2 regions of the Pseudonocardia sp. CA-142604 genome follow, and region 1 is predicted to be linked to the other one. Evidence: riboswitches for the same ligand, from Rfam matches in the RefSeq annotation. Region 1 holds a riboswitch; the other holds the start of a gene.

Evidence for each region. Region 1 has a riboswitch for cobalamin ahead of ACQPZQ_RS11420 (precorrin-8X methylmutase). Riboswitches for the same ligand answer to the same signal wherever they lie in the genome.
Region 2: linked by a shared signal. The riboswitch ahead of metE (5-methyltetrahydropteroyltriglutamate--homocysteine S-methyltransferase) and the one ahead of ACQPZQ_RS11420 (precorrin-8X methylmutase) in region 1 are both predicted to bind cobalamin.

The regions. Positions count from the first base shown of each region.
Region 1 covers NZ_CP192045.1:2,496,612-2,504,223, reverse strand. Annotated here, with positions in the region: gene ACQPZQ_RS11435 (cyclodeaminase/cyclohydrolase family protein) at 34-600, opposite strand; gene cobA (uroporphyrinogen-III C-methyltransferase) at 628-1,842, opposite strand; gene ACQPZQ_RS11425 (sirohydrochlorin chelatase) at 1,919-2,836, opposite strand; gene ACQPZQ_RS11420 (precorrin-8X methylmutase) at 2,833-3,435, opposite strand; cobalamin riboswitch at 3,471-3,627, opposite strand; gene cobJ (precorrin-3B C(17)-methyltransferase) at 3,630-5,567, opposite strand; gene cbiE (precorrin-6y C5,15-methyltransferase (decarboxylating) subunit CbiE) at 5,564-6,757, opposite strand; gene cobM (precorrin-4 C(11)-methyltransferase) at 6,852-7,612, opposite strand, start outside.
Region 2 covers NZ_CP192045.1:5,449,507-5,457,118, forward strand. Annotated here, with positions in the region: gene ACQPZQ_RS24690 (hypothetical protein) at 1-26, opposite strand, end outside; gene ACQPZQ_RS24695 (LysR family transcriptional regulator) at 111-1,013, shown strand; gene ACQPZQ_RS24700 (mycofactocin-coupled SDR family oxidoreductase) at 1,038-1,859, opposite strand; gene ACQPZQ_RS24705 (alpha/beta fold hydrolase) at 1,878-2,657, opposite strand; gene metE (5-methyltetrahydropteroyltriglutamate--homocysteine S-methyltransferase) at 2,921-5,149, opposite strand; cobalamin riboswitch at 5,267-5,479, opposite strand; gene ACQPZQ_RS24715 (DUF6925 family protein) at 5,584-6,594, shown strand; gene ACQPZQ_RS24720 (enoyl-CoA hydratase/isomerase family protein) at 7,059-7,612, shown strand, end outside.

The sequences.
Region 1 (7,612 bases):
GGTCAAGCACCAGCCGGTGCGCCCGACGGCCCGTCAGTCGGAATCGAGCTCGGTCACGTGGTCGCCTGCCGCGGTGGCGAGCAGGCGGACGCGTTCCAGGTCGGCCACGCCCTCCTCGCCGTGGACGTTGGCCGCTACCAGGTCGGCGGCTGTGCGTGCGGCCGCCGCGGCGATCCGGACCGCGGCCACGGCGTCCCCGCGAAGCTGCTGGTTGCCGTGCCGGGCGAGGCCCGCGGCCAGCTCGGCGACCTCCGCGGCGAGCTCTCCGACCTCCGCGGGCACCCCGATCGCGCCCCGCCGGGCCTCGGCGACGGCAACGGGCCGTCCGGGATCGTCGTGCGGGAGCCGGACGGCCGCGAGGAACGTCCCATACGCGATGGCGTCGGCATCCGCGAGCGCCGCCGCGCGGTGGCGCAGATCGTCGCTCCTGGTGGCCGCGGCCCCGTCGCCGAACCTCGACGCCATCCCGGTGAGTGCCGCCGCCATCGCCGTGGCCAGGGCCGCAGCACCGCCACCGCCCGGCGCGGGCGTGCGCGCGGCCATCACGTCGAGCAGGTCGCGGACGGTCAGGTCGAGCAGTGAACCCCTGGCTTCCGCCACGTTCGGCTCCTCCGATCGAGACGTAGGTCAGTCAGTGACGGAGTCGGAGACCAGGCCGGCGACCGGGCCGATCACGACCACCGCCGGCGGCCGGATCCCCTGCTCCTGCACGGCATCAGCCACCGTAGCCAGCGTGGCGCGGACCGCGCGTTGAACCCGCATCGTGCCGTCCTGCACCACCGCGACGGGAGTGTCGGCCGGGCGGCCGCCCTCGATCAGCGTCTCCGCGAACAGACCGATCCGCTCCACCGCCATCAGCAGCACGAGCGTGCCGCGCAACCGCGCCAGCGCCTCCCAGTCGACGAGGCTGCGTGGGTCGCCGGGCCGCACGTGCCCGGAGACCACCACGATCTCGTGGGCCACGCCGCGGTGGCTCACCGGCACATCGGCGACAGCCGGTGCGGCGAACGCGCTGGTCACGCCCGGGACGACGGTGACCGGCACACCCGCCTCGGCGCACGCGAGCACCTCCTCGAACCCCCGGCCGAAGACGTACGGGTCGCCGCCCTTGAGCCGCACCACGAACTTCCCGGCCCGCACGTGCTCCACCAGCAACTCGTTGATCCGGGCCTGGTTCATCGCACGCCCGTAGGGGATCTTCGCCGCGTCGATCACCTCGACGTGCGGGGCGAGCGAGTCGAGCAGCTCGCGGGGGCCGAGCCGGTCGGTGATCACGACGTCGGCCCGCGCGAGCAACCGCCTGCCGCGCACGGTGATCAGCTCGGGGTCGCCGGGACCACCGCCCACGAGCGCCACGCCGGGCCGGACCGGCTCCACGGAGTCGTCCACGAGTCCGGTCTGCAGCGCCTCCACCAGCGCGGTGCGGACCGCGGCCGAGCGGCGCGGGCGTCGCCCGGCCAGCACTCCGACAGAGAGCCCGTCGTGGCGGCCGACGGCCGGGGTGACGGCGCTGCCCGACGGGGCGTCGTCGGCACGCACGCAGAAGATCCGCCGCCGCTGCGCCTCGTCGGCGACCGCCGCGTTCACGGCAGGATCATCGGCGCAGGCCACCGCGTACCAGGCCTCGTCGAGATCGCCGTCGCGGTACCGGCGGGCGGTCCAGCGCAGCTCCTGCGCCGTGGCCATCCCCTCGACGGCCGGCGTGACCTCGGGCGCCACGACCTCCACGTCGGCACCGGCCGCCAGGAGCCCGACGACCCGCCGCTGCGCCACCGTGCCGCCACCGATCACGACGACCCGGCGCCCGGCCAGGTCGAGACCGACGAGGTAGTGCTCGCTCATCGCAATCCCTCGCTGCGCTCGGTCAGCGCTGCGCGAAAGCGCTGTACCGATGATTCGCTCGCACACTCGCTCATACTCACTCCCCAACGACCGCGTCGACGCGCGCATGCCCGTGGCCGTGCCCATGGCCGTGCGCCGGGTCGTCCGGATGATGGTGGGGAGTCTGCGCCGCGCCGAGCTTGTCCTCGAACCCGGGGAGCAGCACCCGGTAGGCGCAGGTGTCGCAGTTCATCCTGATGTCGCCGTGCAGCGCCTCCCGGTAGCGCTCGACGACCAGCCCGGCGAGCTCGTCACAGTCGCCGAGGTAGTCCGCGACGCGGACCTCGACGTCCGGGTGCTCCACCCCGAACGCCAGGGACTGTTCGACGACCCGGCGCGGCAGCACGCCGTCGAACAGGAAGTAGGGCGCCACGACGACGCGGCGTGCCCCGAGCGCCCGGCACCGCGCGAGCCCGGTGGCGACATCCGGCCGGGCGAGCGAGACGAACGCGGGCTCGACGAAGTCGTACGCCCTGCCCTCCTGCAGCAGCCGGGCGACCTTGCAGACCTCGGCGTTGGCGTCCGGGTCCGTGGATCCGCGCCCGACCAGCAGCACGGCCGTGCCGGTGCCGTCCTCGCCGTTCAGCGCAGCCGCGATCCGCTCGTCCAGCAACTCCTGCAGCACCGGGTGCGGGCCGAGCGGGCGGCCGAACACGTAGCTGGTGGCCGGGTCGCGCAGCACCTCCCGCTGCAGGGCAGCGGGGATGTCGCCTTTGGCGTGCCCGGCGCCCACCAGCACCATGGGCACCGCCGCCATCGTGGAATGGCCACGACCTGCCAGCGCCGTCCATGCCTCGTGCACGGTCGGCTGCGACAGCTCGATGAACCCGCCGTCCACGTCGACGCCCTCGGCTGCGAGCCGGCGCCGCACTCGTCCGGTGAACGCCACGAACTCGGCGACGCCCGTGGCGTCCACCGTTCCGTGGCCGACCAGCAGCACCGGCGGGACGTTCATGCGGTCTCCTCGCTGTACAGCAACGCGTTGACGGCGGCGGCCGTCGCGGCGGCCCCACCCCGTTCGGAGCGGTTGGACACTGCGGGCAACCCGGCGGCGCGCAGCCCGGCCTTCGCCGCCACCGCGCCGACGAACCCGACGGGCAGCCCCACCACGAGCGGTGTGGTGACCAGGCCCGATGCGGCGCACCGCAGCAGTTCGACCAGCGCGGTGGGGGCGTTGCCGATGGCCCAGACGGCGCCGGATGGATGCTCACGAACGGCGGCGCGGATCCCCGCCGCCGAGCGCGTGAGCCCGTCGGCAGCCGCGAGTTCACGCACACCGGGCAGGTCGAGGGCGACCGTGGCGGGCCGGGAGGTGACACCTACCGCGACCATGCGCACATCCGTCACGAGCGGCGCCCCGGCGAGCAGCGCGGCGCGGCCCGCGCGCAGTGCCTGCTCGTCGCAGACCAGGTCACCGGCCCAGCTCGGGTCGGCGCTGGTGTGGACCACTCGCTCGACGACCGCACGGGTCAGCGGCGGCAGATCGGTGGTGTCGAGGCGCGAACGCAGGATCGCGTACGACTCCACCTCGATGGGGTGCACGCTGCTGCGCACGCTCGTTCTCCTCCCCGGGTGTCCGCGCCCGGACGGGTCGATGGCCATCGGCGGCGTGGGTCTGGCTCCCCCGACGAACCGGGGTCACAGTGGCGGGACCGCTCCGGATTCGCACCGGGTTCCTCGCTGCCGATCGATCGCGAGCATAACCCGAGCTCTCCGCGAACACGGAGAACCGCAGGCCAGGTGGACGATCATCGGGTGATCCAGCGGTATCCGCGGGGGGTGACCATCCGTCCGGCGACCATCCGCGTCGCCGACGATCCCACGACCACGGTGGTGAGCATGTCCACCTCGGCGGGGTCGAAGTCCGCCAGCGCGGCGGTCCACACCCGCTGCCCAGGCCGGCCCGCCTGCCGCACCGCGCCAATGGGAGTGGTGGGCGGCCGGTGCGCCCGGAACGCATCGAGGGCCGCGCCGAGCTGCCAGTGCCGGTCGCGGCTGCGCGGGTTGTAGAAGCAGGTGACGAGATCCGCCGCCGCGGCGGCCGCCACGCGCTGCTCGATGACCTCCCACGGCGTGTGCAGGTCCGAGAGCGAGATCAGCACGTGGTCGTGGCCGAGCGGGGCCCCGAGCAGGGACGCGGCGGCGAGCGCTGCGGTCACCCCGGGCACCCCGACCACCTCGATGTCAGCCCCTGCGCCCTGTAGCGCCGGGCTCGCCATCGCGTACACCCCGGCGTCGCCGGAGCCGATCAGGGCCACGGCGTGCCCCTTCGCGGCGAGGGCGACGGCGTCGGCGGCGCGCTGCTCCTCGTCGCCGAGCCCGCTGGCGCGCACCTCGGTGCCCGGCCGCAGCAGGTGGCGCACCTGGTCGACGTACTGGTCGAGCCCCACCACGATCGACGCGCGGCGCAGCTCCGCCTCGGCCCGCGGCACCCGCAGGTCGGCGGCACCGGGCCCGAGCCCGACGATCGCGAGCCGTCCGCGGGGGCGGATCCGGGCGGCCGCGACCGTCACGTTGTCGCCCTTGATCTTCTCGACGACCAGCTCGACGGGCGCCCCGGCAGCCAGATCGGCCGCGGCATGCAGCGCTGCCGCCTCCGCGACACTGGCCGTGCCCACCTCCCTCCGCACGACCTCGCTGGGGTTGGGCACCTCGACCGCAGCCAGCGCGGCGGCCGGGTAGGTGCGCAGCGGGGCCGGGGCGATCGCGGCGAGGATGCCGGACTCGGCAGCCTTCAGATCGACGCTCGCGTAGGCGCGGACCGCGCGGAGGTCGAGGCCGTACTCGGTCTCCAACCGGCTCAGCGTCGCCGCCACCGCCTCCGCCGGAACGCCGCGGGCGCTCCCGATCCCCACGACGAGCGTGGGAGGCACGAGCCGGGTGACCGCGGTGCCGTCCCCACCCCGCGAGTCGCCTGTTTCGCCGACCAGGGCCCCGGAACCGACCCCTGCCCCGGCCTGCGCACGGGCGACACCCGCGGTTTCGGCAGGGGCTCCCGCTCCGGTGGCGTTCTGCTCGACAGCATCGCTCGCCGCCACGCTCCGGGCGGCCGGCGTCCTCCGGTCCGCGGCGGCGTCCGGGTCCTGCGCCGCGTGGGCGGTCGGTGTGCCCGGGGCTCCGACCTCCTCCTGGGAGCCGCTGCGTTCCTCGGCTAGGGCGACGCGGTCGGTGATCACGATCGTGTGGCGGATCTCGCCGGTCGTGGGCGGGAAGGGGGGCAGCGGGAAGCCCAGCGGGTTCTCCAGGCGCGCGGCCCCGTCCAGGAGCGCCGTGCCGGCAGCGGCGAGGTCGCCGCCGACGGCCGCACCGAGCAGCTGCACCAGCTCGTCGAGGCCCGTGCTGCCCACCGCGTCGGACGCCGTGGTGATCACCGGCTGGGCACCCAGCAGCGTCGCGACCCGGGTGGCCAGCGCGTTCGCCCCACCTTCGTGGCCGCCGGTGAGCGCCACGGCGAAGCGGCGCGCCTCGTCCACGCAGACCACGCCGGGGTCGGTGCGCTTGTCGGCCAGCAACGGGGCGACCAGCCGCACGGTCGCCCCGGTGGCGAGGAAGAACACCGCCCCGTCCAGCCCGGGCCACAGCGTCGGCAACTCGCCGAGCTCGTGCGCGGTGGCGCCGAGCGGGCCTGCCACCTCGGCGGCGGCCCGGCGGCCTGCCTCGGTGACGGCGAACAGCGCGATCGTCATCGATCCTGAACCTCTCCCCAGACGAGCGTGATCGGATTGGTGGCCGCGAGCCGCACCGACCCGTCGGGCAGCTCCGCCAGGCGGCTCGCCGCCACCTGCACGCCGCCGACGGCGTATCCGGCGGCCGTGAGGGCGGCGCGGGTCGGAGCGACCCGGTCCAGCGCGGCGAGTGCGACGACGATCCGCCGCGGTCCGACGGCCGCCGCCGCGGCGACGACCTCCGGCCCTCCGCCGCCCACGAACACGGCGTCCGGGTGCGGGAGCCCGGCGAACACGTCGGGCGCCACGCCCGGTACCACCCTGACCTCGACGCCGTGGGCGCTCGCATTGGCCCGCACCCGGGCGACGTCGTCGTCCCGCCGCTCCACCGCGAGTACCGCCGCGCCGAGCCGGGCGCACTCGACCGCGACCGATCCCGACCCGGCACCGACGTCCCAGACCAGCGTGCCCGGACGGGGCGCGAGGCGGGGCAGCGCGACGGCCCGCACCTCGGCCTTCGTCACCATCCCCGCGCGGTGCTCGAACGCCTCGTCGGGCAACGCCCACCCGCCGGGCGGGGGCGCCGGCTCGCCACCGGCGTACCAACCCCGGCTCGCCGCCTTCTCATCGAGCCGCAAGCACAGCAGCACGCTCAGCGGATTCCACGAACGGGCTGCAGCCTCTGCGGCCGGCACCGTCGTCACCCGCTCGTCCGGACCGCCGAGGTCCTCGGCCACGACGAGGGTGCGCGGCCACCCGTCCAGCGCGGCACCGATCTCGGCAGGCCCGGCGCCCGGCCCGGTGAGCACGGCCGTGGCCCCCCGCGCACGGCAGACGTTCACCGCGGGACCCAGGGCACGCCCGTGCGCGCTGACCACCGCCACGTCGTCCCACGATCGGCCGGCCCGGGCGACCAGCACCTGCACGCTCGACAGCGCAGGCAGCACGACGGGCTCGTGACCGTGCTCACGCAGCAGGCGGACGATCCCGAAGAAGCCAGGGTCGCCGCTGGCCAGCACCACGGCCCGGCGCCCGGCGAGCTTCTCGAGCGCGGGTCCGACGGGCCCGAGCACGAGCTGCTCCGCCCCGGCGGGCACCGACAGCCGCTGCACATGCCGCGCCGCCCCGACCACGACCTCCGCCGCAGCCAGCGCCGACTCGGCCCCCGGAGGCAGTGGCCCCCCATCGACCCCGATGACGGTGATCGTCACGCTGCCACCCGCCCCGTGCCCATGGGCCCCGACGACCTCCGGAACGAACGGCACGCTCGGCGGAGAGGTTCGTGCGGAAGGGCCGCTCGTTTTCTCACGGGGCCGGGCGTCCTGCGGCGCGGGCGGCCCGCAGTTCCCGGCGGGCGGCCGCGTCGGGCTTGCGGAACGTGTGGAAGTGCCCGGGGTGGTAGAGGTGACTGCGGGTGCCCGCCGACCCGAGCGCCGGGCCGACCAGGAACAACGTCTGCCGCCACAGCTTGCGCTCCTTGCACACGGCCTCGACCTCGTCGAGCCGGCAACGCAGCGTCAACTCGTCGGGCCAGCTGGTGCGGTAGGCGACCACGACGGGGGTCTCGTCCGGGTAGCCGCCTGCGCGCAGCTCGTCGACCATCTGGGCCGTGCGCGCCGCGGACAGGAAGATCGCCATCGTGGTGCCGTGGCGGGCGAACTCGCGCAGCTTCTCCCGCTCCGGCATCGGGGTCTTGCCGCCTTCGAGCCGCGTGAGCACCACCGACTGGGCCACCTCGGGGATCGTCAGCTCCCGGCCCGCGACGGCTGCGGCGGCTCCGAACGCGGAGACGCCGGGCACGATCTCCACGTCGAGACCGAAGGCCTGCGCCGCGTCGTACTGCTCCTGCACGGCGCCCCAGAGCGATGGGTCCCCGGAGTGCACGCGCGCAACCTTGAGCCGCTGGTCGGCAGCCCGGCGGTAGATCGCGAGCACGTCCTCGTGCGCGATCGTGGACGAGTCGACGAGCTCGGCGTCGGCGCGGGCGTGCTCGGTTATGCATTCCTGCATGACGAGGCTCGCAGCCCAGATCACCACATCGGCCTCGGCGATCCGCCGCGCGCCCC
Region 2 (7,612 bases), 3.0 Mb from region 1:
AGTGTCACGCAGTGATCGAAGGTCATAAGTCCAGCGTGCGAGCCTGCGGCCAGCCCCAGCGACGAACGAGCGCGCTGGTCGCGATCGCGAATCGAGATACCTTCGAGGGTGTGGAACTGCGACACCTCGGCGCCTTCGTGGCTGTTGCCGACGAGGCGAGCTTCACCCGTGCGGCCTCCCGGCTGCACATCGTGCAGTCGGCCGTCTCGGCCGCCGTGCGGAATCTCGAGAAGGAACTGGCAGCCGTTCTCTTCGAACGCACCCACCACGGTGTGAAGCTCTCGGAGGCCGGGCGCGCGCTGCTGCCCGAGGCCCGCGCAACGCTCGCGGCCGCGGCGGCGGCGCGCGAGGCGGTGGAGCAGGTCTCCGGCGGCCTGCGGGGCACCGTCACGCTGGGGATCCTGCAGGCGATGCGCCTGCTCAGCCTGCCGGACGTGCTCGCGACGTTCCGGTCCCAGTACCCACACGTCACGGTCGAGATCCGGTACGCAGGCGGCTCGCCCGGCAACGCCGAGCGGGTGCGGGACGGCCGGCTCGACCTGGCCTTCGTCTCACTGCCCACGCGACGGGTGCCCGGCCTCACCGTCACACCCCTCACGCGCGAGCCCATCCTGCTGGCTGTGGCGGCCTCGCATCGTCTGAGCACTCGCGAGTCGGTGGATCTCACGGAGCTGCGGGACGAGGTGTTCGTCGACTTCCCACTGGGTTGGGGCGTACGTGATGCGAACGACCAGTCCTTCGCCGCGGCCGGGGTGTCGCGCGAGGTGACCTACGAGATCAACGACGCCGCCACGGTGCTCGACCTCGTCCGGCACGGGCTGGCCACGGGGATGATCATGGCATCCGTTGTTGACGGGGCGCCCGGGATCGTTCTCGTCCCGGTGCGACGGCACGTTCCGTGCTACGAGACATCGGTGGCCGTGCCGGCGGGCCGACGCCTCAGCGCGTCGGCCACGGCCCTGTTGGCCACGATCCGCCGCACCGTCGGCACCGGCGATCCACTCACATCGTGACGATCGACGCCCAGCAGCCGCGGGTCACTTCACGGCGTACCCGGCGTCGACCGGAAGTGCGACGCCGGTGATGTAGCGCCCGTCGTCCGAGGCGAGGAAGAGGACGGCGTTGCTGATGTCGTCGGGATCGAGGTAGGCGACTGGCAGCGCGTTGAGGGACCGGTAGGCGGGACGGACGTCCTCCTCCGTCGGGTTGTCCAGATCAGGCCGGAAGAGCCTGAAGTTGGCCGGGTTGAGCAGCATCGGCGTGCCGACCGTGGTCGGGTTGATCGAGTTCACCCGGATCGAGTGCTCCGCCAGCTCGAGCGCGAGCGTTCGCATCAACCCGGTGAGGCCTGCCTTCGCGGCGCTGTAGGGAGCCATGTTCGGTACCGGCCTGAGTCCGATGGAGGAGCTGGTGATGATGACCGCTCCGCCCCCGCGCGAGATGAGGTGGGGAATCGCGGGACGGACCGTGTGGAACACCCCGGTCAGGTTGGTGTCGATGACCGCCTGCCAGTCCGCCGAGGTCATCTGGGCCACCGGCCCCGCTTTACCGTAAATGCCGGCGTTGGCAACCACGACGTCGAGGCCGCCGAGTTCGCCCACGCCGCGGTCGACGAGGTCGGCCACGGCGTCCCCGTCGCGGACGTCGGCCTCGGTGGCGACGATGCGGCGGTCGAGGTTCTCCACGAGGCGCACCGTCTCGGCCAGGTCGGCTGGGGACGCCGCTGGTGCGCCCTGGGCGCGGACCGGGGCGGCGATGTCGAAGGCGATGATGTCCGCGCCTTCCGCCGCGAGACGCACAGCGTGGTTTCGTCCCTGCCCGCGGGCCGCGCCGGAGATCAGCGCGACCTTGCCCGTCATTCGTTGTGTCATCCTCGCTCAGGCCGCCTCGAAGGCCTGCACCGCCGCGACGAACTGCTCCGGATCGAAGTCCATCGCCTGGTGCCCCTGGCCCCGCATCGGCACGACGTCCGCGCCGGGCACCCGCTCGACAACCGCGTCCACCGCCAGCCGGAAACAGGCCGGGCTCTCCGTGCCGGCGAAGAGCCGCACCGGCACCGAGATCTTGCCCAACCGCTCGTCGGCGACGAACGCCTCGACGCACTCCACTTCACGCGGGATCGTGTGCGCCGCCTCCACCCGCGTCCGCCAGAAGTCCGTTCCGCGCACGTCGTCCACGGCGGACTGAGGCAGCTGGAGCGCCTCGCGCACGAAGATCGTCAGGATCTCCTCCGGGTCGGCGGTGGCCCGCATCCGGGCCACGGTCTCGGGCGGGATCACGAACCCGCCGGGCTCGGGCCGCGGCGGCTCGTAGGCCACCAGCCTGCCGAACGCGCCGGTGATCTGGGCCGCGTGCAGCGCGCAGAGCGCGCCGTAGGAGTGCGCGACGACGAAGACGTCCCCACCGAGGTACTCCGCGACCGCGGCGATGTCCTCGGCCTCCCGCCAGATGTCGTACGCGGGCGCCTCTCGGGTGCTGAGCCCTCGGCCGCGCCGGTCGAGCATGTGGACGCGGTAGTGCCGCGCCAGTTGTTCCTGGACCGGCGCCCACCGGCGCCGATCGGCGGCCGCGCCGTGGACGAGCAGCATCGGCGGCCCGTCGCCGACGGTCTCGAATCCGAGTTCCGTACCGTCCGGCGAAACGACTGTGCTCGGCATGACGCCGATGCTAACGAGATTCCAGCGTTCGCTCGCCTTTCCGCACTGTGATCGTCGCAAGAATGATTGGAAGGCTCATGGCAATGAAAGGAGAAGGCTTTTACCAGATTGGGTGAGGGCTTTTCTTCGTGGCCCGGGCTGACGGTGACCGGTGTGCAATGCGAGAAGTACCTGCACTTCATCACCCGACCGCCGTGCCGAGTAGCTCGGTCTCGCCCGGCGCCCCACCCGAGCCGGGCGGGGCGCCGTCGTGCGGAGGGTGCTCAGCCCGACGACCCCGAGCGCACCCCGGCAGCCGCCGCGACCAGGTTGCGCAACGTGGCGACGACCTCGGGCTCCCCGCGAGTCTTCAGCCCGCAGTCCGGGTTCGCCCAGAGCCGGTCGGGGCCGATCCGATCGAGGGCTGCACGCAGCAGCGCACCGATCTCCGCCTGGTCCGGAACTTCCGGGGAGTGCACGTCGTAGACGCCCGGCCCGAGCCCGCGCGGCACCCCGGCGCCGAGGACGTCGAGCACCTCCATCCGCGATCGGGCCGCCTCGACGGTCGTGACGTCGGCGTCGAGATCGTCGATGGCCCCGACGACGTCGCCGAACTCCGAGTAGCACAGGTGGGTGTGCACCTGGGTGGTATCGGCGACGCCGCCGGTGACCAGGCGGAACGCGTCGGTCGCCCAGGCCGAGTAGGCGGGCTGGGCGGCCGCACGCAGCGGCAGCAGCTCGCGCAGAGCGGGCTCGTCGACCTGGATGATCGGCAAGCCGGCCGCCTCCAGATCGCGGACCTCGTCGCGTAGGGCGAGCCCGACCTGGCGCGCGGTGTCGCTGAGGGGTTGGTCGTCGCGAACGAACGACCAGGCCAGGATCGTGACCGGCCCGGTCAGCATCGCCTTCATCGGGCGGTCGGTCAGGGACTGGGCGTAGGTGCTCCAGCCGACGGTGATCGGCTCGGGCCGGGAGACGTCCGAGTGCAGGATCGGCGGGCGCACGCATCGCGACCCGTAGGACTGCACCCAGCCGTGCTCCGTCGTGGCGAAGCCGTCGAGGTGCTCGGCGAAATACTGAACCATGTCGTTGCGCTCGGGCTCGCCGTGCACCAGGACGTCGAGCCCGATCTCCTCCTGCAGCCGGACCACCCGCTCGATCTCCGCGCGCATCCGGCGTTCGTACTCGGCCGCGTCGATCCGGCCGGCCCGGAACGCCGCACGGTCGCTGCGGATCGTCCTGGTCTGCGGGAAGGAGCCGATCGTGGTGGTCGGGACAGGCGGGAGGGTGAGCGCGGCCTGCTGGACCTTGGCTCGGATGTCGCCGGCCGGGCGGCGGTAGTGATCCGCGCCGAGGGCGTCGAGCCGGGCACGGACCCGGTCGTCGCGATGAGCCGGACGACCGGCGACGGCACGGGCCGCGGCCAGCTCACCTGCGACGTCCTCCTCCCCTGCCATCGCCCGGCCCAGAAGGATCACCTCGGCGACCTTCTCCCGGGCGAAGGCCAGCCGTTGCCGCAGCTCGTCCGGCAGTGCGGTCTCCCGGGCAGCGTCGTAGGGCACGTGCAGCAGCGAGCACGAGGTCGCGATCTCCACCCGGCCCGCGCTAGCCAGCAGTATCGCCGCCGTGCTCAGCGCCGTGTCGGGATCGGTGCGCCACACGTTGCGTCCCTCGACCACACCGGCCAGCACGGTCTTGTCCCGCAGCCCGGTCAGCCGGGCAGCCCCGGCGACATCGTCCGTCCCGGCGACCAGGTCCAGCGCGACGCCGTCGATGGGAGCCGAAGCGAGCACCGGCAGCGCCGGGCCGAGCGCGCCGAAGTAGCCCGCGACCAGCAGCGCAGGCCGCACGGTGAGTCCGCCGAGGTGGGCGTAGGCGCGGTGCAGCGCGTCGAGCTCGGCCGGGGTGCGGTCCGCGGCGAAGGCCGGCTCGTCCAGTTGCACCCACTCCGCCCCGGCCTCGGCCAGCTCTCCGAGCAGTTGCGCGTAGACCGGCAGGAGATCGTCGAGCAGGTCCAGTGGTGCGAACCCGGACACCGTCGACTTGCTGAGCAGCAGGAACGTGACCGGCCCGATCAGCACCGGCCGGGTCACGACGCCGTCGGCCAGGGCCTCGCGGAAGTCGTCGAGCGCGGTCCGCAGCCACGCACGGAACCGGGTGTCCGGGGAGAGCTCCGGCACCAGCGCCGGGACGCCCTCGGCGCCGCGGGCCATCGCGAACATGAGATCAAGCGGGTCACCGGCAGCGAACTCGGCGAACCGGGGCGGCACGGCACCCACGGCGAGCGCGGCGTCGAGCATCTGGTCGTAGAACGAGAACGTGTTGCCCGGCACGGAGCCCAGGCCGGTCATCTCGGCACGGGTGGCCCGGCGCAGTTCCACGGCGGTCGCCCGAAGCTCGTCCGCGGTGGTCTCGCGGCGCCAGTAGCGCTCGACGGCGCGCTTGAGCTCCCGATCCGGCCCGATTCGCGGGTATCCCAGGACGGTGCTGCCCAGGCGGGGGTGTTCTGTCACGGCTCTCTCCTCGCGAGCGGTGGTAGACCCGGAACGCACGCAGGAGCAGGCTCCGCGGGCACACCGGTGCCCGCATCCGCCCGGCCCACCCGCGAGGCCCCGGATCCGCGCACGCCGTCGGCGCACGCACCGGCGGCAGGTCTTCGGACTCGCGGGCGCGGCAGGTTGCCCTGCCGGACCTACTGACCGTCGCTTCCCAGGCTCACACCCAGTGCTTCATGACGGCGGTCGTTCCCGCTCACCGCTGCGGGGCAGTCCCGGACTCGCACCGGGTTCCCTCTTGCCTCACCCCGCCCGGAAGCGGAGTGAACCACCAGCGGCATCAGCCTAGTGATGGGGACACAAACTCGCACCCCACGATCTTGGGTCCGAACACAAACAGCTCTGCGCTCATCCCGGACGCGCAGGCGTGGAGGAGATGGCACTCTCGGGACATGCCGGAACGTGCGGAAGCGGACGTGCCCGCATTGATCGAGCAGCACCTCGACGATGCCGAGTCCGGCTGGAGCATGGGCGCGCCGGGCGCGATCGCCGAGTTCGTGCGGTCGTCGGACGAGCCCGCCCTGCGCACCGCGGGCGCTGTCGCCACGGATCGTGGCGGTATCCGCGTCACCGTTCCGCCGGGGTGCCGCCTCCTCGCGTACGAGACACCTGCGGGTCCCGACGACCACTGGAACCACGCCGTCGCCCTGTGCCTGCCGGTCGCAGAGGCCTACCGCGCCTGCCGCCGGGTGGTCACCGAACTCGGCGCCGACCCCGCGCCGCTGCGGTCCCAGGATGCGGGCGCCGTGCTGTTCGATCTCGGTCTCGGCACGCCGACCGTGGACGCCTGCGTCCGCACGGCCGACCCCGAACTGCTGGAGATCCTGCGCGCCGGCTGCGGTCGGCCGCTGTTCGAGCCCGGCTCGCCGCTCGCGGCCGCGCTGGTCGTGGCGGCGCCGCACCGCGTGTTCGACACCGCACTCGGGAGGGTCGAGGTGTACGCCGTGATCCCGCCACCGAGCGGCCGTTCCCCCGACGGCCCCCACACCCACCTGCTTCCCGCTCTGATGCGGGCCGGACGAACGCACGGCGCGACGGTCCCGGTCCCGGACGGGTGGGTGCCGTGCGCGCACCTCTACCCGCCGCACCCGCTCACCGACCGCAACGGCCTGCCACGGCCGTTCGACCCGGCGCGGCTCGCATCCTTCGAGGAGCTGCTGGCCCGCTACGGCGACCCCGCCCAGGCGCAGATCGCCACGGCGGTGCGGGCCGCCGTCCGGGCCGGTCACGGGCCTGCGGCCGGTCCACACCCCAGCGATCCGCCCGGCCGCGCCGCACTCGCGGTGGCACTGCGCAAACTCGCGCACATCGGCGCTCCCGACGGCGTGCTCACCGGATGGCGTCGGTCCACGCCGGCGCCGACCGACCTCCTCGACCCGGGCGGGGACCGCAACTCCGGATGACACGTGGGCCGTCGAACGTCCCACCGCGCGGTCACCGGGGATGGGCCCCGGGGCGGCCTATCCGACCTGGGCGATGACCTCGGCCATCCGGTCCCGGTGCTCCAGGGTCTCCGTCTCCGGGGCCGTCGGCAGGTGGAGCGTCACAGCTCGGCGCGGACTTCGCCCGGGGCAGCAGCTGACGCGCACGAGCCGGGACCGGGTCGCGGCGGTCGGGAACGGCCCCTGTCGCCGGGCGCGGATGCTGCGGGACCGCACGCTCGAAAAGCGGCGCACCGGTTGTTCACGCTTTTTTCGCCACAATTGACCCGTCGACCGTGTGCCATTCCCCACCACGCGCTGCCGACCTCGCGAAATGCGGTTAGCGTGCGCCGCGTGATCAACGCGTTCTGCCACTCGTGTCGGGCGATCACGTGACTTCAGGTAACGGCCACCGCGGATCACAGGTTCCCCAGTCGCCCTTCTTCGTGACCCCTGAGCAGTTCGAGCGGGTCAGCATGCACATCGGCGGCACCGCCGGGATCTGCTGGATCACGCTGGACCGGCCCGAGCGGCTCAACGCGTTCGACTGGCGCATGCTGGTCGAACTCCGGGCTGCGCTGTGGCAGGCGACGTTCGACGACGAGGTACGGGTGGTCGTCATCACCGGGGCGGGACGTGGATTCTGCGCTGGGCGCGACATCAACGACCTGCGGTGGCAGCGGGGCCTGCCGGGCAACAGCTATCGCTCCTACGTACGGACCAACCACGCCACCTTCGACGACGTCGAGAACATCGAGAAGCCCGTGATCGCGGCGATCAACGGGCCGTGCGCCGGCGGGGGCGTGGAACTCGCCGTGTCGTGCGATTTCCGTATCGCCGCCCAGAACGCGACGTTCGTACTTCCCGAAATCAGGATCGGGGTCATTCCGGCATCGGGGGCGTGTTCACGCATGAGCCGTCTCATCGGTGTCGAACGGCTCAAGGAGATGGTCATGACCGGCCGGGAGTACACGGCCGAGCAGGCCGGGGCGATGGGGCT